DNA from 3 places in the Clostridium sp. BJN0013 genome. Region 3 is predicted to be linked to each of the others. Evidence: riboswitches for the same ligand, from Rfam matches in the RefSeq annotation. Region 3 holds a riboswitch; each other region holds the start of a gene.
The links. Region 3 has a riboswitch for S-adenosylmethionine ahead of metK (methionine adenosyltransferase). Riboswitches for the same ligand answer to the same signal wherever they lie in the genome.
Positions count from the first base shown of each region.

Region 1: another riboswitch for S-adenosylmethionine. It lies ahead of metA (homoserine O-succinyltransferase); the one in region 3 lies ahead of metK (methionine adenosyltransferase).
Region 2: another riboswitch for S-adenosylmethionine. It lies ahead of nifB (nitrogenase cofactor biosynthesis protein NifB); the one in region 3 lies ahead of metK (methionine adenosyltransferase).

Region 1 covers NZ_CP162495.1:1,996,025-2,004,004, reverse strand. The annotation lists gene panD (aspartate 1-decarboxylase) at 1-355, opposite strand, end outside; gene AB3K27_RS10315 (GDSL-type esterase/lipase family protein) at 904-1,689, shown strand; gene ndk (nucleoside-diphosphate kinase) at 1,811-2,212, opposite strand; gene AB3K27_RS10305 (hypothetical protein) at 2,496-2,741, opposite strand; gene AB3K27_RS10300 (hypothetical protein) at 3,068-3,460, opposite strand; gene AB3K27_RS10295 (hypothetical protein) at 3,611-4,072, opposite strand; SAM riboswitch class I at 4,867-4,972, shown strand; gene metA (homoserine O-succinyltransferase) at 5,119-6,033, shown strand; gene AB3K27_RS10285 (PLP-dependent aspartate aminotransferase family protein) at 6,153-7,334, opposite strand; gene metK (methionine adenosyltransferase) at 7,428-7,980, opposite strand, start outside.
Region 2 covers NZ_CP162495.1:1,075,995-1,083,974, reverse strand. The annotation lists partial or broken gene AB3K27_RS05755 (ABC transporter ATP-binding protein) at 1-180, opposite strand, end outside; gene AB3K27_RS05750 (ABC transporter substrate-binding protein) at 193-1,272, opposite strand; gene AB3K27_RS05745 (ABC transporter permease) at 1,314-2,141, opposite strand; gene nifB (nitrogenase cofactor biosynthesis protein NifB) at 2,171-3,442, opposite strand; SAM riboswitch class I at 3,617-3,720, opposite strand; gene AB3K27_RS05735 (hypothetical protein) at 3,995-4,984, shown strand; gene AB3K27_RS05730 (hypothetical protein) at 5,569-5,730, shown strand; gene AB3K27_RS05725 (GerAB/ArcD/ProY family transporter) at 5,723-6,817, shown strand; partial or broken gene AB3K27_RS05720 (tyrosine--tRNA ligase) at 6,882-7,103, opposite strand; gene AB3K27_RS05715 (ABC transporter ATP-binding protein) at 7,132-7,980, opposite strand, start outside.
Region 3 covers NZ_CP162495.1:326,689-334,668, reverse strand. The annotation lists gene AB3K27_RS01845 (ATP-dependent RecD-like DNA helicase) at 1-878, opposite strand, end outside; gene AB3K27_RS01840 (nitrogenase component 1) at 1,305-2,360, shown strand; gene AB3K27_RS01835 (ABC transporter substrate-binding protein) at 2,402-3,505, shown strand; gene metK (methionine adenosyltransferase) at 3,690-4,865, opposite strand; SAM riboswitch class I at 4,933-5,036, opposite strand; tRNA gene AB3K27_RS01825 (tRNA-Tyr) at 5,113-5,197, opposite strand; tRNA gene AB3K27_RS01820 (tRNA-Thr) at 5,203-5,278, opposite strand; tRNA gene AB3K27_RS01815 (tRNA-Val) at 5,300-5,375, opposite strand; tRNA gene AB3K27_RS01810 (tRNA-Tyr) at 5,384-5,468, opposite strand; tRNA gene AB3K27_RS01805 (tRNA-Thr) at 5,474-5,549, opposite strand; gene yyaC (spore protease YyaC) at 5,962-6,501, shown strand; gene AB3K27_RS01795 (rod shape-determining protein) at 6,603-7,634, opposite strand; gene spoIIID (sporulation transcriptional regulator SpoIIID) at 7,732-7,980, opposite strand, start outside.

The DNA.
Region 1 (7,980 bases), 1.7 Mb from region 3:
CAGTTACTTGAGAAATTGAGTTATTTTCATTTAAAAATACCACTATGGGTTTATGAGCTTTAGCCTCTTTTTCATCTATCTGACAATAAGTCATTAAAATAACTTTATCTCCTGGCTGTACACATCTGGCAGCAGCTCCATTTAAACAAATTACCTTACTTCCCTCTTCTCCTGCTATAACATAAGTTTCAAGTCTATTTCCATTATCTATATCTACAACTTGAATCTTTTCATATTCAATTATGTGGGCTCTTTCCATAAGCTCTCTATCAATTGTTATACTACCTACATAATTAAGATTTGCTTCTGTAACAGTAGCTCTATGAATTTTGGATTTCAGCATATTTAACTGCATGATTTTCCTCCCATAAAATAAAGTGTAGTTCCAAATGGATACCACCCAGTTCATTTTAACATATAAAAGGCTTGTCTTCAAAAATATATTCAAAAACAACAAATTTTTTTATTAATATTTAATTTTCTTTGTAATTTTTACATATTTTTTAAACAATTTTTTCAATAACATGTTATTCTAGTTATGTAATTAAATTTTACGGAAGTATATTTATTTTAATTTTTTTAAAAATAAATATGTAAAATTAAAATTGTATAACACTCTAAACATAGAACTCTCACTGATGGAATGATACTCTTTTTTCAGGTAGTAATAACTTTTTAGAGTTACTTCCTAGGAGAGATACATCTATCTTCTATTCAGAAGATATTATACGACAGTATTTACTAGTGTGGCTTAAATAGAAAACTAAATTAGACGAGATTAGTACACCCTATCGGGTAGAAAATCTTCGAATGAATTAAAAGAAATGAGTTATAATGTTCGTTAGAATTCAAGATAGTTTTCTATCGAATATTGTAACTACATTATACAAGGAGAGATAATATATGAAAATCAAAAAAATTTCAACATTAATTATAGTTACTCTAGCATTATTAATTATTTTAGTAAACTGCGAAAAACATATTAATAAAATATATACACCTTTTAGCTCTACATCCTCAAGCTCTAATTATTTAAATAATACTGCTAGTTCTTCAAATCCAGAAAATATGGAACAAATGATCAATATAAATTTAAGTACTGATATCTATCAACAATATTACATAAACAGAGTAACCACTTTTATGAATACCTATAGTGGTTATGGAAAAATAATATTCTTAGGAGATAGCTTGATAGATATTGCCGAATGGAATGAACTATTGAATAATCCTAATGTGTTAAATCGAGGTATAAGTTATGATACAACCTCTGGTACATTAAATAGAATAAGTGAAATAACCAGATTAAAACCAAGCAAAATTTTTATTATGCTGGGAATAAACGATATAGGCAGGGGCTTAACCTCAAAAAACATAATAACTAACTACTCTAAGATACTAGAAACTATAAAAGAGAATTCCCCTGACACTACTATATATGTTCAAAGTGTACTACCTATAAATAAGGATTTATTTAAAACTAATACAAATGACAAACAAATAATAGAGCTAAATGCTTCTTTAAGAGAACTTTGTAAAAATTTTGATATTAAATATATAGATTTATATTCTCTTTTCACTTTACCCAATGAAAATAAGCTTTACCGGGAATATACTGTAGATGGACTGCATATAAATGGAAAGGGATATATAGTATGGAGAGATGCAGTTAAAGGTTATTGCAAATAATTTCCCTTAAAATTAATTTTTGTTGTATAAGCTGCTTTTACTGGTTTAAGCTTTAAAGTTAGAGCATAATAATTTCAATTTGATATTTCAGCTTTAACTCAATATACCACTTAAATAAAATTTAATTAGAGAACCATATTTCTATTTCACGTTCTGCACTTTCCGAGCTATCTGAGGAATGGACTGCATTTTCAGATTTTGATATAGCAAACTTTCCTCTTATAGTTCCTACTTCTGCATTTAAAGGGTCTGTATCTCCATTTATTTTTCGCACTAATTCTACTGCATTATCCGCCTCTATAATTAAAGCACAGACTTCACTGCGTGTAATAAAATTAATCAGCTCTTGAAAAAATGGTTTGCCTTTATGTTCATTATAATGTTTTTCAGCTATTTCTATAGTTGGCTTTACTATCTTTAAAGCGGCTATATGCAATCCCTTTTTTTCATAAATAGATATTATCTCACCCATTAATTTTCTTTCCATAGCATCTGGTTTTATAAGTACTAATGTCCTTTCCATATATATCACTTCTTTCTATTTTTATAAACTGCCATAATTTATCAAACAATTTTTAAGTTCAATCGTATAAATTTTTAAATGTATATTATATAATTTAAAACACTTCATAATCTTTTTTATTAGGGCTGTCCTCTTAATTGAGATGATATGCTTAAATTCCTAATCAATGCAATAAAACTTCACACTTCACATTTATAAAATATTTACTAAAATCCATCATATTATGTTACTGTAATATGATGGATTTTATTTGTAAATTTTACTGGTAAAATTAATTAGTTAGTTATTTACCTTTATTTTGTCTTGATTGTTGATTTAATTTTTTAGTTTCTTCTAAATTATTTATACTATTAGTAAAACTAGGTGAACTACTTTTTTCCCTTGATTGCTGGTTCGATTGTCTGGCTTCTTGAATATTTGAATCATTATTTATTAAAGAACTCACATTGCTTGATGCATTTCCCTTTTTATTTTTAGATTGTTGATTTAATTTTCTTGCTTCTTGTAAATTCTTGTCGTTAATATTCATACTTTTATTCTCCTCCATATCATGAATCTATAATCTAACCACTTTAAATTACGTTTATATGTTGCCACTATTCTTTTTCATTTATACTGTAATATAATTTACATATCAAGTGATTCTTAGGTTCAGGTGGAACTTACTCATGAGAACTACCTTTTTCCATTTGAACCTTGGAAGAACTTATCCATAGCATATCAGTGATTATCTCCCACTTTAAAGGAGTTGTGAATGTTGTCGGCAGCCTTCGGATAAAATAGATTTATGATATTTTAATGATTTACATATTAATTTTCAATACAAAGAGAAGAATAATTAAAAAATTTAATACACTAATTATCTAGCATTAACAGATATTCAAAAGCTTCATCTACATAATGATTGTATGCATCACTATTATTAAGTATATACACTCCTGATTTTTTAGTATGACTACCCTCACAATATCTAATTTTATGTTTATTTTTATAAACAGATATATTTATACTTTTACCATTATTAGAACTTAATTCAAATTTTTCTCCAGTAATATTCCATTTTATAACATTTCCATAAATTTTAATAGTATTTTTATCCTCATCAATTTCTATAGTAGACTTTTTTACATAATACTTGTCTAATACGTTTTTCATCTCAGCTACAAAGTTATTAATTGCATTTAACGCCTTTTCGCCATCAATTGTTTTACTGCATAATTCATAAATATACTTTTCTTTCCAATCCATCAGCAAACATCCCCCATATTTTTGTTTTAATTAAATTATATAATCTTTTTTTTAATATTGGAATAAAATAATATAAATTATTTTTCTTTATATAATTATATGTTTAATATGTACTGACTTAAGATTAAAAAGTAAAACTTTTTTTACTGGCTATTGTTCTTTATTTGTCTCTTCTATACCCTTATTTTCATCGTATTTATCCATTTCTGTGTTTTTTGGAGTTTCTACATTTTCTGCCTGATTTACTTCGATAACCTCTTGTTCTGGCATATCTTCTTCTAAACTATTATCACAATTATATAATTTACCAAAAAGTTTTGAAAATTTCTTATTAATTATACCTATTCCTATTAAAATACATACAATTCCCCCATACACACCAATAAACTCAAATATTCCAGGTAATAATTGAGATGGTACTAATTGTTCAAGTACAATATTTGCAGAATACCCTTGAGCTACATATTGATTTACAGTCTTTCTAAATAATATAATATTATTTACCAATAATGCAATTCCAACCAATGCTGTGACTAAAGCAGCAATATAAAAAGCAATCCAGCTGGAAAACTTACCTGATTTTTCAAATGCACTCTTACCTTTAAATTTCATAATAATTTCTCTCCATTTCCGCCTAAAAAGGCTTTTATAATAATTTTATAATAATGAATATTACTACATATTACTAAATAGTTATTACACTTATGTGTCAATATTGTTAACAATTTATAACCAGTAACATGGTTTACACTGATTATACTCATTTTGAAAAAACTAAGGTATTATAAAAAGTGAAATTTCAAAATAAATATTTATTCATTAAAATTTTTTATACAATTTGTTACTGAACTAATACTTTATCTACATTACATATTATTATATCACATAATCCATAAATTATATAAGTTTCGTATTTAAGGCATTTTTAACGCCAGCCTATCTCCTATTATGCCTTTACTAACTACTCTATAAACAGCATACTCTTTTTTATCTAAGATTGGCCATGCTTTAATTCTCATATACTATTTATGTTAAATGATTTCTAGATTTAGATAAAGTCTAAGAGAATAAATAGACTAATCAATAAATTTCATGGTTTAATTTATTGACACCAGTACAAAAAAGATGTTTAATTATATTACTGACTAGTCAGTAATATAATATATTATTACATAAATTTAAATAAAGAATTAAAAGATATTCAAAATAAACTAAGCAGTAATAATTATGATTTTTCTTGTGTATTTTTACTTTTGTCACTTTTAAAACGGCCTTTACATAATTTAATAAGAACTTCAGAACATAAATTTAGAGAATCCGGTCTTTAAATCGATTAGTCTTCAGTTAAAATGAATTATTGACAAAAATGAAATTTTAGTATAGCATGTAATATAAAATCAAATTTAATCTTATCAAGAGCGGCGGAGGGACTGGCCCTATGAAACCCGACAACCAACATTTTATTAAAATGTATGGTGTTAATTCCAGCAGATTATTTCTGAGAGATAAGGAAAATAATTTCAAATTAGTTTATTGTAAAAGTTATTTTTCTTACAGAAAAATAACTTTTATTTTATTTTAACTCCAAAATTGAAATTTGAATAATAAGATTTTTATTTGATTACCACTAAAAATATTATAATTTAAGGAGGGATTTTATGCCAATAAATATACCTAATAATCTTCCAGCTTCTAAAGTATTAAAAGCTGAAAATATATTTGTTATGAATGAAAATCATGCAGTACGACAAGATATAAGACCACTTAATATAATTATATTAAATTTAATGCCCCTTAAAACCATTACTGAAATACAACTTTTAAGATTGTTAAGTAATTCACCTATACAAGTTGATATATCTTTAATGTATTTAAAGTCTCATAATTCAAAAAATACTCCTGAAGAATATTTAATTAAATATTATGAAACTTTTGAAGAGATAAAAAACAAAAAATTCGATGGTATGATAATAACAGGTGCACCCATAGAAAAACTTGAATTTGAGGACGTTGATTATTGGAAAGAATTAACTGAAATTATGGATTGGAGTACCCAAAATGTTTATTCAACTATGTATATATGCTGGGGATCTCAGGCAGGACTTTACCATCACTTTAAAATTCCAAAATATATGCTGGATAAAAAAATATCCGGTGTTTTCTCTCATACTATAAATAGGGCTAATATTAAACTTTTTAGAGGTTTTGATGATATATTTTATGCGCCACATTCCAGATATACCTTTGTAAAAAGAAAGGATATCGAAAAAATTCCTGAACTAGAAATAATTTCTGAATCCAAGGAAGCTGGTGTCTATATAGTAGCGACAAAAGGTGGACGCCAGATCTTTATTGCTGGACATCCTGAATATGATACTTTAACATTAAAATCAGAATATGAAAGAGATATAGCACTGAATTTACCTATAGATATACCCAAAAATTATTTTCCAGATGATAATCCAGATAAAACCCCTTTATCAAATTGGAAAAGCCATTCTAACCTACTATTTTTAAATTGGCTCAATTATTATGTATATCAGGAAACACCTTATGATTTGAATAAGCTATAATAATATCTATTTAAAATAATTCTATTATACTAAATAGGAGCAGATTTACATAAAAATTAAATCTGCTCTTTAAGTAAGTATTTCTCCAGATAATGCTTACTTAATTTTTATTTACCAACTTACTGTAATCCGCATTTTTCCAAGGCCTGTTTTAAATCAGATATAATATCACTAGCACTTTCTAGTCCTATGCTAAATCTAACATATCCATCCTTAAACACCTCTGGGTAAAAGTTAATTCTCTCATCATTTGGGCCAGTATAAACAATTAAGCTCTCATCATGCCCTAATGAAACGGCCTGAGTGATCAATTCCAGTGAATTAATAAATTTATTATGTGTATCTACATCTGCTTTAAGTGCAAAAGAAATTATCCCCGAATACATTTTCATCTGTTTCTTGGCAATATCATGCTGCGGATGGCTTTCTAGTCCAGGGTATGCTACAAACTTTACTACTGGGTTTGATTCAAGATATTTAGCCACCTCCAATGCAGTTTCACTATGCTGTTTCATACGCAGTGGAAGTGTTACAACTCCACGCATAATTAACCATGCATTAAAAGGACTTATAGTTCCTCCCAGATTAACCATAGCTTCACGTTTTATTTTATCTATAAGTTCTTTTTTACCAATTACTGCTCCTCCCATGGCATCTCCATGTCCATTTATATACTTTGTCAAGCTGTGTATGACAAGATCAGCCCCAAGCTGCAGAGGTTTTTGTAAAAATGGAGATGCAAAGGTGCTATCAACACTTAATAAAGCTCCAATGGATTTTGCAATTTTAGATATTTCTTCAATATCACTTATTTTAGTAGTAGGGTTTCCTGGAGTTTCAATATGGATAAGCTTTGTATTTGGTCGTATTGCTCTTTTTATCTCTTCTAAATTAGAAGTGTCTACAAGACTTGCTTCTATTCCATACTTATCTGGTAAATATTCATTTAATAATCTATAAACTGCTATATAGGAGACATTGGAACAAATTACATGTGACTCCTTATTTAAAAAGGCAAAAAATACACCAGCCAATGCAGAAACACCACTTGCAAGTACCACACAATCTTCTCCCTCCTCAAGGGAAGCTAACTTTTCCTGAAGGTATATCTGGTTAGCAGAAGTATTCCTTGTATAAAGTAGCTGATCTACATCACTCCAATTTATAGAAGATGCATCCTCCGGCAGTCTATAACAATTTGCCATAGTTATAGGACGTCTGATAGCTCCTGTTTCCTTGTCAATTCCATTTCCTACATGAATGCATTTTGTTATAAAATCAACATTGTTCTTATCAATCATCTTATATTTTCCCCTCCAATATTTTGCTGCATAATACTGCTGTTCAAGCAGTATTATGCAAGGTATAATGATTTATTTGATATACTAATATAATTAAAGACTGCTGACCAATTTTTTATAATTTTTATATACACTTTTTATTTCATTAACTTTATCAAGCCTTTCCCAAGGGGCATCTATGTCAGTTCTGCCGAAATGTCCATATACAGCAGTATTTTTATATATAGGTCTTCTTAAATTAAGATCCCTTATAATAGCTGCCGGCCTTAAATCAAATACTTCATTTATAATTTCTACTATTTGATCATCATCTATTACTTTACCTGTGCCAAAAGTATCTACACTTATAGATACAGGTTTAGCAACACTTATGGCATAGGCTATTTCTACTTCAATTTTATCTGCTATGCCCGCTGCCACCAAATTTTTTGCCACCCACCTTGCAGCATAAGCTCCTGACCTGTCTACCTTAGTTGGATCTTTCCCTGAAAATGCTCCGCCTCCGTGTCTCCCATATCCTCCATAACTATCAACTATTATTTTTCTTCCCGTAAGACCTGAATCCGCTTCTGGCCCCCCTTTTACAAATCGTCCAGTAGGATTAACCAGATACTTTGTATGGGAATCTATTAACCATTTTGGTATT
Region 2 (7,980 bases), 750 kb from region 3:
TCCACTGGGTCCTACAATAGTTATAAATTCCCCTTTTTTTATTTTTAAATTAAAATTGTCCAGTGCCAAAAATTTTTCACTTTTTTCGCCACTTTCAGATTTTACATCATAAAATTTCTGTACATTTTTAACTATAATTTTGTAATTATCAGATCTTGATTTCTCAATTACTTTACTCATTTAATTTTCCTCCTAATTTTTAACTATAAAATTTGGTGATGAAGCTAAGTTAGTATATTTATCAAACTTATGAGTGACTATATCACTAACCTTCACTTTTGTATCCTGAGGAAGTGCTCCGCTTTTTATACTCCCATCTATCCACTCTTGTATATCACTATCTTTTATAGTTCCATCAATGGCATAGTAATGATTGGCACTTACAGGTACTCCTATAGCCTCTTCTACCATTTTATTTACTTTAGCCCTTTCTTCCTTATTTGGAATACTTTCATTTATATACCTTTCTGCTTTTTTAACTGCCACTATAAACTTTTCAATCTCTTCTGGATGCTTTTCTATAAAGCTATCTGAAAAATAGTAAAGATAAGTTCCTCCATTTTCACCGGCTATAGGTTCGCTTGTAGTAAGTATATTACCTATTCCGCTATCTTCAATAGATTTATAGTATGGTGGGTGAACTACAGCAATTTGAATAAGACCTTTCTTTAGAGCTAGAACCTGTTCTACATCAGGCATTTGAATCCATTCAATTTTATCTATAGGTATATTATTTTGATCCACAAACAATTTATAAGATAAATAATCTACACAAGAATTTCTAGAATTAGTTCCAACTTTAACTTTTCCATCAAAGTTTTTAATATCTGCTAATGTTTTTATGGAACTATTCTTATTACTTACCCACCACATATGCTGAAGATGCTCATAGTCATCTGTATCTTTTGATGGTTCTACAATAGATCTTGCTACAGCTTTTATTTTGGCTCCTCCTTGTGCAGCAATGGCTAAATTATTAGGATGTGCATCTCCAAAATCATTATTCCCATTTAATATAGATGGAAGCCTTTGTGCAGGCTGTGTATCCCCTGTATACTCTACTTTTAAACCTTGTTCTTTAAAATATCCAAGCTTATCCGCTATTACAATAGGTGCTGCAGTACAATCTTTCCTGCTCCATGTTCTAACGACCTGTAACTCTTCACTTTTATCAGCATTAGCTGCTTCATCCTTATTACTGCCACAAGCTGAAAAAATCAATGTTGATACAAATACAGTACTTAATATTAAAGCTAATTTTCTATTTTTCATTTTTAGTTTCCCCCTTAAAAGTGCTTTATTATCTAATATTTTTAAGCTGTAAAAGATTCTTCTTTCCAGACTACAACCTTTCTTTCTATAAAAGCTATTGTTTTATTTATAAGTATTCCTAATACTGCAATTGTAAATGCTGCTGCAAAAAGTCTATTAATTTGAAAATTAACCTCTGAATTTAACACCATCCACCCAAGTCCTGCACTTGCACCAATCATCTCAGCTGCAATCAACATAAGAAATGCATTTCCCGAACTCAGTTTCAATCCTGCAAATATATTAGGTGCTGAACCCGGCAAAATGATTTTCCAAAACAATTTTACTTTAGATGTACCCATAGCCCTGGCGGCTTTAATCAGAAGTGGATCGATAGTTTTTACTCCTGTTATGGTACTAAACAGTATAGGCCATATGGAAACCCAAAATATTATCGATATTTTGGCTACCTCTCCAATTCCAAAAAGTAAAATAAAAACTGGAAGTAATGAAAAAGGATTCACCTGAGCTAAAATTTGAAGTAGGGGATCTAAAAATTCCTCAACCTTTTTAAATCCTCCCCCAAGTAAGAAGCCTAATGGTAGTGCTATAACTGCTGCCAGCATGAACCCTATTATGGCTCTCATAAGACTTACTTTAACATGTACTATCATTTCATTTTTCAATATAAGATCCCAAATTGTACTAATGGTTTCTGAAAAAGTAGGTATAAATTGGTGATCAGCTATACCTACTATGGGGGCTATCTGCCAAAAAACCAGAAACAATACAATGGCTAAACTTTTTCTTAAAATTTTAATTACCAATTCATTAAAACTGCCCTTGCTATTTGAAATTTTTATATTTTTTGTCATATTTTTTATATTCATATTTACCATTCCCCTTTGTACTTGAATATTTATGAATCTTTTTCAAGTAATTCTATGGCTTTTTTTATACTCTGTTCTATACTAAAATACATTTGAAATACTTTTATTCCCTTCTCATGCAGCATGGTCAAAGGTTCAAAACCTATCCTCAATACAAGTACTGCATTGCAATCCTCTATGCTTTTTAAGATATTTGATATCTTATTATCATGGCCATCACATTCACTTATACCACTGCAGTATTTGTTTATGATCCTTTTTTCTTTAAGTTCAATTTTCCCGTTTATTACATCATATATATAGAATTGTGACACATGTCCAAAATGTGCATCTACATTTACACCGGACTTAGTTGCAACTGCAAATCTATATTTACTCTTCTTATAAATTTTTTCTTTACTGTTAAGCTTAACTATATTTTTCCCTTTAAAATCATGTTCAGTATCATTTCTAAATTCACTAGATATATCCTTGTCTAAAGTTCCTATTGCATCTGCCCTACATTGTTTGCAATGATACATCTGCTTTAAATCCAGTTCGCATTTTTTTCTCATATGGTTTAACTCCAAATCACTTACAGTAGGCATATTCTCAAATACACTACCCTTAACAGGTATAAGAGGCATAATGTTTGTCATGTATGCTCCACACTCTTTAACTTTTTTAACTACTTCTGGAATATGATTGCTATTAATTCCTTTTATCATAACAATATTTACCTTGCATATTATACCTTTTTGAGTAATATATCTAAGACCTGATAATTGATTATTTAACAATACATTCCCTGCCTCTTCTCCTTCAAGAACACTTCCTAGATAATTAACATATTTATATATTTTGCCACTTATTTTAGGATCCACTGCATTTATAGTTATAGTGACATGAGTGACCCCCAGTCTTATTATTTCATCTGCATAAAAAGGCAACATCAATCCATTGGTAGAAAGACAAAATGTAATATTTGGTGATTCCTTTTTTATTAACTCTATAGACTTTTTAGTTTCTTCAAAATTTGCCAGTGGATCTCCTGGACCTGCTATACCCACTACAGTCAAATTTTTCACTTTTTCTTTTACTATATTAAATTTATCTCTAGCTTCCTCAGGAGTTAAAACTTCACTGGTAACCCCTGGTCTAGTTTCATTCACACAATCATATTTTCTATTGCAAAAGTTACAGCTTATATTACACTTTGGTGCTACAGGGATATGCATTCTTGCATATTTATGGGCAATACAGTTGTAACAGGGATGGGTTAATGTCCTCTCTTCTATACTTCTTGCAAAATCTATGCTCATATTTTATTTATCTCCTCTCTGCATAACTTAAATATAAAAAAAGACTAAGTAAACCGAATAAAATTCAGTTTACTTAGTCTCCAGTGTGTCTGGTCAACTAAGGTATCGAAATTAATATTATACAATAAAAAACTTCTTACAGATGAAATGTAAGAAGTTTAACTCTTTCTTAATGTCTCATCTTTCAGGTTACCCCGCAGGAATTAGCACCATTGAATAAATAACATCCAGGTTGCCGGGCATCATAGGGCCAGTCCCTCCGCCTCTCTTGATAAGAAATTTTATATTAAATTTTAACTAACATAATGTGTATTTTTACTTGTTGATAGTACTATACAATTTTTTAGTTCTTTTGTCAATAGCTAATTTTTTATAATTTAAAATTTTTTTTGTAGATTTCAATCATTTATCAACCTCATATATAATTGTTTAATTTACACAAAGTTTATATGTTTTTTAAAAATTTTTCTTGCTTTTTTACACTTTATATTGATATAACTAAGTCATGAGAGATACGCCTGGAATCTCAATATTGATTTGGAGGATAATAAAATGGATAATAAATCTGTACAGGGAAAAGTTCAAACAGTATTAGGTCTAGTAGACAGCAATAAATTGGGATTTACTATTACACATGAGCATCTTTTGATGGATATGTCTATATTAGTTCCAAAGTTTGTTACTCTTCTATTCAGAAAAATAGCTAGGAATATGAAGAAAACAAATGTAGACGATGCAATCCATGAAGCCATTTTATTCAAAAAAGCTGGCGGCAATACCATTGTTGACGTGACACCTCGTCATATTCGTTTTGATACCCAGGTGTTGGTACGTATTGCTAAAGAGACAGGAATCAACATTGTTATGGGTACGGCTTATTATATTGAACCCACATTGCCAAGGGACATGAATAACAAGACTATAGAAGATATTGCCAATGAGTATATTAATGACATTACAAAGGGTTTCGATGATACTGGAATTAGGGCAGGCATCATTGGAGAAATTGGTTGTTCCTGGCCAATCACGGAAAATGAGATAAAATCTCTTAAAGCAGCAGCAATTGCTCAAAAGGAAACTGGAGTACCAATAAGTATTCATTCTGCTTTTCATCCTGATGCACCATTTGAGATTTTAATAATATTAACAGAAGCTGGTGCTGACCCAGAACGAATTATTCTAGGTCATATGGAATTTGCTTTTTCTAATGAAGCAAGATTAAAATTTGCTGATTTGGGCTGCCATATACAGTTTGATAGTTTAGGAGTTTCTGACACGGTGTTTAAAAGGTCTGGTTGTAAGATAACAACAGACGTTCAACGTGTAGACCAAATCAAGGAACTGATTGAACATGGTCATTTGGGCCAGATACTGGTTTCTCACGATTTCTGCACTAACGATTGTATGACTTATACTGGTGGTCCAGGTTATATTCATATACCAACTAAAATTCTACCATTAATGAAGGAAAAAGGCCTGTCAGATGCACAAATTCATACAATAACAGTAGACAATCCTGCACATATTCTAAGTATTACATAATTTTTCTGTGATCTAACAGATGCAATGTATAAGCAAAAGAAACGTTTATTCCTTTGTAGTAAACCGTTATATAATAGCATCGGTTGTTTTTATTCTAACGCTAGAAAACCGTATTGCTAATATGATACAATTTTTATATGCACAGTTTGGCGTTGTATAATATTGTACAAGGATAGGAGAACAAAAAAATGGATTATAAAAAGTTCATAGAGGAAAAAATGAACTAGATGATTTTGCAACAGATATTGGAGTAAGGATTCTGGAAATCGGGGATGGCTATGCTTGTGGTGAGCTTCTTATTAAGAAGATACACATAAATCCCATTAATGCTGTACATGATGGTGTTATTTTTACCTCTGCAGATAAAATAAATAATACCATAAACAAATTATTATTTAGACAGATAATTACGTGTTTATATAAAGAAACTATGTATTAAGGTTATAATATATGCTTATATCAGGAATAGAAGGGTATTTATGTCACTAACTACAGAGTTATATGGAAATTTATTTGGATACATATATAATTCAAGTAAATATTTTTAATGAAGCTTGGAAAATATAAATTATGAGGTGATATAAATGACTGATAAAAAATACAGTGTAGGTAAAAATACTGATATAAGCAATATAAAAGATATATTTATAAGGTTACCTATATGGAAGATGAATAAAAGACCTGATGCTATCCCACATAATGATCCTACAAGACAAAGTGATTTTAGGAATGAAAAAAATGAATAAAACTCAGAATATCTTCTTAACCCCAAGTCAGTTTATATTTATACTAAAATCAGCTATTGTAGGTATTGAGCTTATGCACTTGCCTAATCGTATTATAAAATTTGCAAAACAGGACAGCTGGATTAGCTGCATATTAGGAACAATATATCCTTTATATATAGTTATTATAGCAAATTATCTGTGTAAAAAGTTTCCTAAAGACAATATACTGACATTGAGTAAAAAATGTTTTGGAAACTTTTTAGGAAATATTTTAAATATTATTTTTATATCTTTCTTCTTATTTGTGCTTACATCATCATTTTCCGAATATGCCAATTTATTCAGGATGTATTCAACTCCTTTTCTGAAGCTTTATCAGATTCTTCTCACTACTTTAATTCCCATATCATACATTGCTTATAAGGGTATAAAACCTTTGGGAAGGCTAGCTGAAGTAGGTTTTTATTTAACTATAGGATTAGTTATTCTTCCTATAGCTATTTTAGCATATGGGAGTTTTTTAAATCTGATGCCTGTATTTGGCTCAGGACTAACTAATATATTAAAAGGTTCAAAAGAAACTGTCTTTGCCATTTCTGGTATGGAGATTATATTTCTTATTTATCCTTTTTTACAGAATAATAAAAAGTTATTAAAATGTGGTATAGTGGCTACTGCTATTATAGGATTTATTTATACATGGTCTGTTTTTGCAACTATTTATTACTTAGGTATTGAAACTCCTCCAAAGTATTTATGGCCTATCTTAACGTTAGCCGATAGTATAAATATTCCTATTATAAATAGTTTTAGGTTTGTATTTATATCTTTATGGTCTCTGGTAGAATTTAAATGTCTAGCTACCTACTATTTTGCAGTTTCTTACGGTTTAAATCAATCAGTAAAAAAGATACCTGCTGAAGTATTTGTTCTGATTTTATACCCTGTAATTATTATTATAACTATATTATATGGGAATCCAACAAATAGAGGAAAGTATACATATAAACTAATTATTATTTATGTAATATTCAACTTAATATATATTTCTGCAGTAGCAATTTTAATTCATTTTAAAAAAGACGATGCTTATAAAAAAGGTTAATATTTTCTTACTAATTATTATAATATCCATCTTTATTATATTTTTCATAGGAATAAAGGGATCATCGTACCTCTATTTTCTCCATATCAAATATTTTGAAAATTTGCTTGCAATAATTCTGGCATTTTCTTTTACTTGTTCATCGGTTAGTGCGACCCTATCCCTAGATTTTCCTGTAGGGTCGCCGATTTTTTCCAGTGAAATCCCCAATAATAATAACTACATGATGACCTAAATCCTGCATTTGTTTGATCTTACACAGTACAACTGCATGACCTATTTGTAAACATTATAAAAATAAACAGTGTTTGTTTTTAGGCATTAAGTCCTTGAAATTGCATATTATAATAATGAGAATATAATCCTTTTTTCTTTAAAAGTTCTTCATGACTTCCTCTCTCTTTAATTCTCTCATTATCAATAACTATTATTTCATCGGCATTTCTTATAGTACTTAATCTATGTGCAATTACTATTGTAGTTCTATTTTTAGAGAGCTTTTCAAGGGAATTTTGTATAAATCTCTCGCTTTCATTATCTAAAGCAGATGTTGCCTCATCTAATATTAATATAGGTGGATTTTTTAAAAACACTCTCGAAATAGATATTCTTTGTTTTTGACCTCCTGAAAGTTTTACTCCATGCTCACCTATATAAGTATCGTATCCTTCAGGTAGTGTCATTATATATTCATGAATATTGGCTTCTTTTGCAGCCTTTATTACCTCTTCATCAGAAGCATCTGGCTTTCCATACTTTATATTATCCTTTACAGTACCAGAAAACATATAAACCTCCTGCTGTACAATTCCAATAGAATTTCTAAGAGATTCAATACTTAAATCTCTTATATCCTTTCCGTCTATTGTTACAGAACCCTCTGTCACATCATAAAATCTTGGAAGCAGGGAACATATGGTTGTCTTCCCGGCACCGGAAGGACCAACTAACGCAATATTTTGACCAGCTTTTATACTTATATTTATATTATTTAATACATTATGCTTACTATGATAATTAAAACATACATTTTTATACTCTATATTGCCTTTTACATTCTCAAGTACTACAGCATCTTTACTATCAATTATTTCTGGTTCAGTTTTTATTACTTCCATAAACCTCCTAAAGCCGGCATAGCCTTTTTGAAATTGTTCTGCAAA
Region 3 (7,980 bases):
GCTAGAGTTAATATCTTCTTAGTTACACTTAATTCACAATAATAATAGGTCATAGAAAATACACAGACCTTATCTTGCCATTGTTCTAACTTTATTTTCCCATTTAAGGAACTTTCATATATATTTTTCTCCAATTCTTTTTGAGTCACCCCAAGTATATTCATTCCATTTTTTATCAATATATCTATAGGCATATAAGTATTTCCCATGCTGCAAAATTTATTTATTAAATATTTTATACCACTTTGTATCCTAAAAGGAGAATCTTTTTCTATGCCAAGACCCCTTGCTATTTTATCTGCTATCTTGAATCCTATTCCTGATATTTCTTCTGTAAGAATATACGGATTTTCTTTTACCATATTTATAGAGTTAGCTCCTAACTTTTTGTATATTTTTACACACTGATTAGGAGTCACTCCATAAGTTTGCATAAATATCATTATATTTCTTATCTCATATTGCTTACAATAAGATTTTTCTATTAAGGATATTTTTCTTGCCCCTATACCCTCTATTTCTTTTAGCCTTTCTATGTTGCTATCTAGTATATGAAGGGTATCTTTTCCAAACTTTTCTACTATTTTTTTTGCAGTAACCGGTCCTATGCCTGATATAATACCTGAAGACAAATATTTTTCTATACCAACTAAGGTATCTGGAATTATCTCTTCAAATATTTTAACTTTAAATTGATGCCCAAATTCAGGATGAATTACCCATTCTCCTGAAACCTTTAAATTTTGTCCTTCTATTATATAAGGTATACATCCAACTATAGTTATTGTATGTTCTCTCTCTTTCATTTTAGCCACCGCATACCCATTATCCTTGTTCTGAAATATTATATCTTCTACAACTCCCTGTAATTCCTGCATATAACTCACCTTAATATAAAATTATTTATAAAATTTTAAAAATGTAATAATGCTATTTACATCATTATTATACACTTACACGTTATAAAAATATATACAAATGTTTTTGTACAACATTTAATCTTATAGCATTTTACAAAAAATAATCTAAAAACTCTCCAAAGTAAAATTCAAAAAAATTATATAATAAAAATATCATATACGAAAATAAAAGGCATTATAAATAATAAATTATCAATAAAATATTGAAAAAATTATTGAAATATAATTTTTCTTATATTATAATAAACACAAAATTATGCTAAACATAATAAAATTACATGAAACATAATGAATCATTACAATAATAAACTTATAAATAATATGTTATATATTATTAAGTTATTATTTGAAGTATATATTTTAAAATCTCAAAAGGGGGTATCTATGTACAAAGAAAAATTAGAACATAATAATACACACAATCTAACTTTTATGCAATGTGCAGAATGTCAGTCACCTATTATTTCAAATATTCTTTCTACAATAAAAGGTAATGTAGTAATTATTCACTCACCTTTGGGATGCGCATCATCATTTGTGGATTTTAATCTTAAATTTAAAATAGGATTAAAAAAACGCGGTTTGCCTATTGAAAATGCAAAGTTAATTAGCAGCAATATCACAGAGATGGATATACAAAATGTTATTGATTCTATCCAGGATAATTATTCAATTCCTTTAATCACAATTACCTGCAAACTTTACAATTCTAAGGCATGGGGTTCTGGATTTAACTTCAAAAAAGCCGGAGGCTTGAATAAACTCATAAGAACTACCCATAAAGAGGGAAAATTTTATAATGTTATTAATTTTAGTAGTAATGATGATATAAAAGAAATACTTAATAAAATACCCGTTAAGTGGAATCATATCTCTTGCTATACAGATTATGAGTGTTTAGAAAAAATGGGAAGTGCACAAGGTACTCTATTAATTTCTGCTGACCGTTTCAGCAAATATATTGCAAATTGGCTAATGGAAAGATTAACTGAAATGTTAACTCGTTATGACAGCACCTTCCCACAACGTTTCTTTACTATTGGAAAGTCTACATATATATCTGGAATTACCAGATTTTTAGTAAAAGAATTGGGTATGATACCAGGATGCCAATATATAGTAGATGATCCCCCTTATAAATACAGAGATAAGATAGAAAACAGTTTTAAAAATATAACTAGTGAAATATCTTCAGCAATTACCTTCGTAAATGATGGAGAAAAAATTATTAAAAGTATCAAGGAAAAAATTGAAGATTTAATTCCTTTAATTATAGGCAGCAGCTGGGATTCAATAATTGCTTCTAAGTTGAAAGGATATTTCATTTCTATAAGTCTTCCTATTTCAGATAGGTTGATACTCAATAAAAGTTATGTTGGATATGAAGGAAGGCTAGCTTTTATAGAAGATATTTTTTCCTGCATATTAAGAGGATTATAAATCAAAAAGATATTACAATAAAATAATAAAGGAGAGCTAATATGAAAAAAACAAATTCAAAAATTTTAATTTTATTTATAGTAATTACAGTTATGCTCATGTCAATTATTAGTACAGGCTGTGGAAATAAAAAAAATAGTACATCCACCAAGCAAGAGAATTCAACATCCTCAACAAGAAAAATAGTTGATGGTACTGGTAAAACAGTCACAATACCCTATGAGATTACTAGAATAGCTGCATCTGGAGCTTTGAATCAGATAGTTTTAATACTTGGTGGAGCAGATAAATTGGTGGCAACAGCCCAAGGGGTTCAAACAGGTTTTTTTCCTAAAGTTTATCCTAGGATAACAGAAATTCCCGCTGCCTACACAGGTTCAGGCCCTGGAACTTTAAACATGGAGACTTTACTTAAAGCAAACTCACAAGTAGTTTTTGGTACATTTACTCAAACTGAACAAGAAAGACTACAAAAAGCTAATATAGCTTTTCTAGGACTAAAATTAGAAACTCCTGAAGATATAAAAAATACTATTACTATGGTTGGAAAAGTACTTGGAGAAAGCGGTGAAGAGAAAGCTAAAAAATTTAATGAATACTATGATAATAATATAAAATATGTTAGTGACAAAACTAAGTCTAGTGAAAAAGTTAAAGTATTTGTTGCCAGTGGTACCCCAAAAGGGTCACTTACCACAATTGGTTCCAATGACATAAATACTTCCTACATAGAGGCTGCTGGAGGTATAAATATAGCTTCAGAAAATATTTCTAAAGAATCTAGCACTAGCAATGAAGGTACCAGTGTTGATTTTGAGTTTCTATACAAAAATCAGCCAGATGTGATTATAGCCACAAGTAAAAACACTTACGATTATATCATGGACACAAGCAGTTCAAATCAGTGGCAATCTCTAACAGCTGTAAAAAATAAACAAGTTTATCTTAATCCTAAAGGAGTATATTTATGGTCTGTAAGAAGTGCAGAAGGTGCATTACAACCTTTATGGCTAGCCAAAAATCTCCATCCCGACTTATTTAATGATTTAGATATTAAGCAAAAGGTAAAAGAATTTTATAAAAATTACTACTATTATGATCTATCAGCTAATGACATAGAGGACATATTAAATCCCAAAAAATAAATATGTATTAAGTATTTTATATAATACAAAGAATCAGCTTCCTTTGATGGTAATGCTGTCATTGCCATGTGGGTTCTATTGAGGACGTATTATGTAAAATATACTAACATACTTAACTGAGTATCTATTAAAAACAATTAAAATAAAAGAACTCCGCATAATACAATACAGAGTTCTTTTATTATTAAAAATAACCTTTTATATCATTAACTTTATTTAACCTTTCCCAAGGTAAATCTATATCAGTTCTTCCAAAATGTCCATAAGCTGCAACTTGCCTATATATAGGTCTTCTTAAGTCTAGGTCTCTTATTATAGCTGCTGGCTTTAAATCAAATACTCTATTTACTATATCAATTATCCTCTCTTCTGATATCTTTTGTGTGCCAAAAGTATCTACACTTATTGATACAGGTTCTGCTACACCTATGGCATAAGCAATTTGTATTTCTAGCTTGTCAGCAACTCCAGCAGCGACTAAATTCTTAGCCACCCACCTAGCAGCATAAGCAGCAGATCTATCGACTTTAGTAGGATCTTTTCCTGAAAATGCCCCGCCGCCATGTCTTCCGTAACCGCCGTATGTATCAACTATTATCTTTCTTCCCGTAAGTCCAGAATCTCCCTGAGGACCTCCAACTACGAACCTCCCTGTTGGATTTATAAAATATTTAGTATTAGAATCTAAAAATTCTGGTGATACAATAGGTTTTATAACATTATCTATTATATCTTTTTCAATTTGCTCCCTGGTCACAAATTCATCATGCTGTGTAGATACTACTATTGTATCAACTCTAATTGGTTTATTATCCGCATATTCTATAGTAACCTGTGTTTTTCCATCCGGTCTTAAATAATTCAATATACTTTCTTTTCTGACTTGTGACAACCTCTTTGAAAGTTTATGGGCTAAGTTTATAGGCATAGGCATATATTCTGGAGTTTCGTTTGTTGCAAATCCAAACATCATACCTTGATCTCCAGCTCCTATAGCATCTACTTTTTCCATTTTACCTACTTTGGCTTCTAAGGATTTATCAACTCCCATAGCTATATCTAATGATTGTTCGTCAATTGAACTCAACACAGCGCAAGTATCACAATCAAATCCATATTTAGCTCTAGTGTACCCTATTTCCCTTATAGTTTTCCTAACTACTTTAGGAATATCAATGTAACAATTGGTAGATATTTCTCCCATAACTAAAACCATACCTGTAGTAGTTGCAGTTTCACATGCCACTCTCCCCTGGGGATCCCGTTCTAAAATAGCATCTAAAATAGCATCTGAAATTTGATCGCACATTTTATCAGGATGTCCTTCTGTAACTGATTCAGATGTAAAAAGTCTTCTCATTCTTAATACCTCCCTATATAAAATAAAAAACCACTTCAGTAAGAAGAGGTTAAATAAATTAACTACTCTCTTATCTTGCAGACTTTTAACTGCCGGAATTGGCACCTTGGTGACCACACACTGGTTGCCGGGCTTCACAGGGCCTTTTCCCTCCACCTCTCTTGATAAGAGCTTTTATATAATGAATTTTCTTGGTTATGAAAATAACAAATTAAGTAAAATAAAAAACACCTAAAAGTGCCTTTTATGGTGGAGGAAGATGGATTCGAACCATCGAAGTCACTGACAACAGATTTACAGTCTGCCCCCTTTAGCCACTCGGGAATTCCTCCGCATTTGGTGCTGGCAGTAGGCTTCGAACCCACGACCTACTGATTACAAGTCAGTTGCTCTACCTGCTGAGCTATGCCAGCTTATTTTATTATTAAATGATGTGGTGGGCACAACAGGGATCGAACCTGTGACCCCCTGCTTGTAAGGCAGATGCTCTCCCAGCTGAGCTATGCGCCCAATTTTTATGGTGGAGGAAGATGGATTCGAACCATCGAAGTCACTGACAACAGATTTACAGTCTGCCCCCTTTGGCCACTCGGGAATTCCTCCGAATCTGGTGCTGGCAGTAGGCTTCGAACCCACGACCTACTGATTACAAGTCAGTTGCTCTACCTGCTGAGCTATGCCAGCTCATTCCCAGACTATGTATCTTTATAGAATATAAACACACATACCTAACGTAGATTAGTATACATTCTCATTCATTTATTTTCAAACCTACTATACCCGTATAATATAATATTAAAGGTTTATTACTCCATATTTCTTTAGATCCCTTTAAAAATCATATGTATATGGTTGAAATTTAATATTTTACCCGTTCTCATCATATACATTATATATAATGTTCTCTATCAAGTAATTCTTAGGTTTAGGTAGAGTTTACTCATAAGGAACGCTTTCCTCCATCTGAACCCTAGAAGAACTTATCCAAGGGCATAGTGTACTCATCCCCTCACTTTGAAGAAGATGGGAGTGTTAGCTAATTGCTTGCCTTCGGATAAAAACATTTATAAGGTTATACATAAAGGAAGGTGAATATATGAATAGAGTAAAAGTCAATTATAAAAATCCTGTGTCCTACCATGAACTTGCCTACTTTCTAAAGAATTACATTAATAAAGATACTATTATTGTATGTATTGGTACAGATAGATATATAGGAGACTGTTTAGGTCCTTTAGTAGGTAGTCTACTAAAATGCAAACACTTTCCTTTACCTACTTACGGTACAATTTCAGATCCTATACATGCTTTAAATATAGAAGATAAATTAAAACAAATAAAGTTAATTCATCCCTATAGTACTATTATAGGGATAGATGCTTGTTTAGGGAATCCAGAAACCATAGGAGAAATTCAAGCAAGGGATTTCCCTGTTCATCCTGGTAAAGGCGTAGGAAAGTCTCTTCCAAATGTAGGAGATTATTCAATAATAGGCATAGTTGATTCAAATGAAAATGAAAATCTCTTTAGTAACTCTAGTAATATTCGTCTGAATTTAATTTTAAATATGGCTGAAGTAATACTTTATTCATTAATTCATTCATATTATTTATATTATAACAATATATTATCTTAAGCCTATACAACAAAAAAACTAACTTAAATAAGTTTAATTTACAGTACAATAAGTTAGAGTTTGCTCTTTTAATATCTTAAAAATATATTTATTCCATATAGTTAATCTATTAATGTTATATCATCACCAGTAAAGAAAACTTCCATTTTATCTAAATATTCAAGAACTTTGCCTGTACCTAAAGCCACACAGGATATAGGATCTTCAACCACATAAACAGGTACTTTTGTAATTTCTCTTATTAAATCACTTAGTCCATTTAATAATGATCCTCCACCAGTCATAAAAATACCTTTTTCAGCTATATCCGCTGCTAATTCTGGTGGAGTTTTCTCTAATACTGCATGAGTTGTATCCGCTATAGAATTTACAATTTCCTTTAATGCTATTCTCATTTCTTCTGAGGACACTGTTATATTTTTAGGAAGTCCTGTAACCAAATCTCTTCCCCTTATTTCCATAGTCACTTCTTCTTCTCTGTCAAAGGCAGAACCTATATTTATTTTTAAATCCTCTGAAGTTCTTTCTCCAATCATTAATTTATGTTCTTTTCTGATATATTTCATTATAGCTTCGTCAAACTTATCTCCTGCTATTTTTATAGAGGATCTTACAACTATTCCTCCTAAAGAAATCACTGCCACATCCGTAGTTCCTCCCCCTATATCTATTACCATATTACCACTAGCTTTAGTTATGTCAATTCCTGCACCAATGGCTGCAGCTAATGGTTCTTCAATCAAAAACACCTTTTTTGCACCTGCATTTTTAGCTGCATCAATTACAGCTCTCTTTTCAACTTCAGTAGATTCACAAGGAACACATACTACTATTCTAGGTGCTGACATTCTTTTTTTCCCACAAGCCTTACCTATAAAATACTTTAACATCTTTTCTGTTACATCATAATCAGATATAACTCCATCCCTTAGTGGACGAATAGCAACAATATTTCCTGGTGTTCTCCCTATCATTTGCCATGCTTCTTCTCCCACGGCAAGCACTTTATCTCTAGTCTTATCTATAGCAACAACTGAAGGTTCTTTTAAAATTACCCCTCTACCTTTAATGTAAACAAGTACCGTAGCCGTGCCTAAATCTATACCCATATCAGTTCCTATATTAAAAAACATTCCTCTTTCACTCCTAATCTTACTAGCTTTTCACAATAAAAATATAAACTTATCATATTTATTATCATATCACATTCTAATTATAATGGGAATGTTTTTACCCCTCAATAGCTTTATATTTCATTTTTGTAGCTTTTCCGCCTCTTATATGCCTTTCTGCCTTGTTATAATCCAATATATTTTTAGCTTCCTGGGCAATTTGCGGATTTATCTTTGGTAATCTTTCTGTCATATCTTTGTGTATAGTACTTTTACTTACTCCAAAAACTTTAGCGGTTTTTCTTATAGTAGCTTTAGAACCTATTATATATTTGGCAACTTCTAAAACTCTTTCTTCAATGTAATC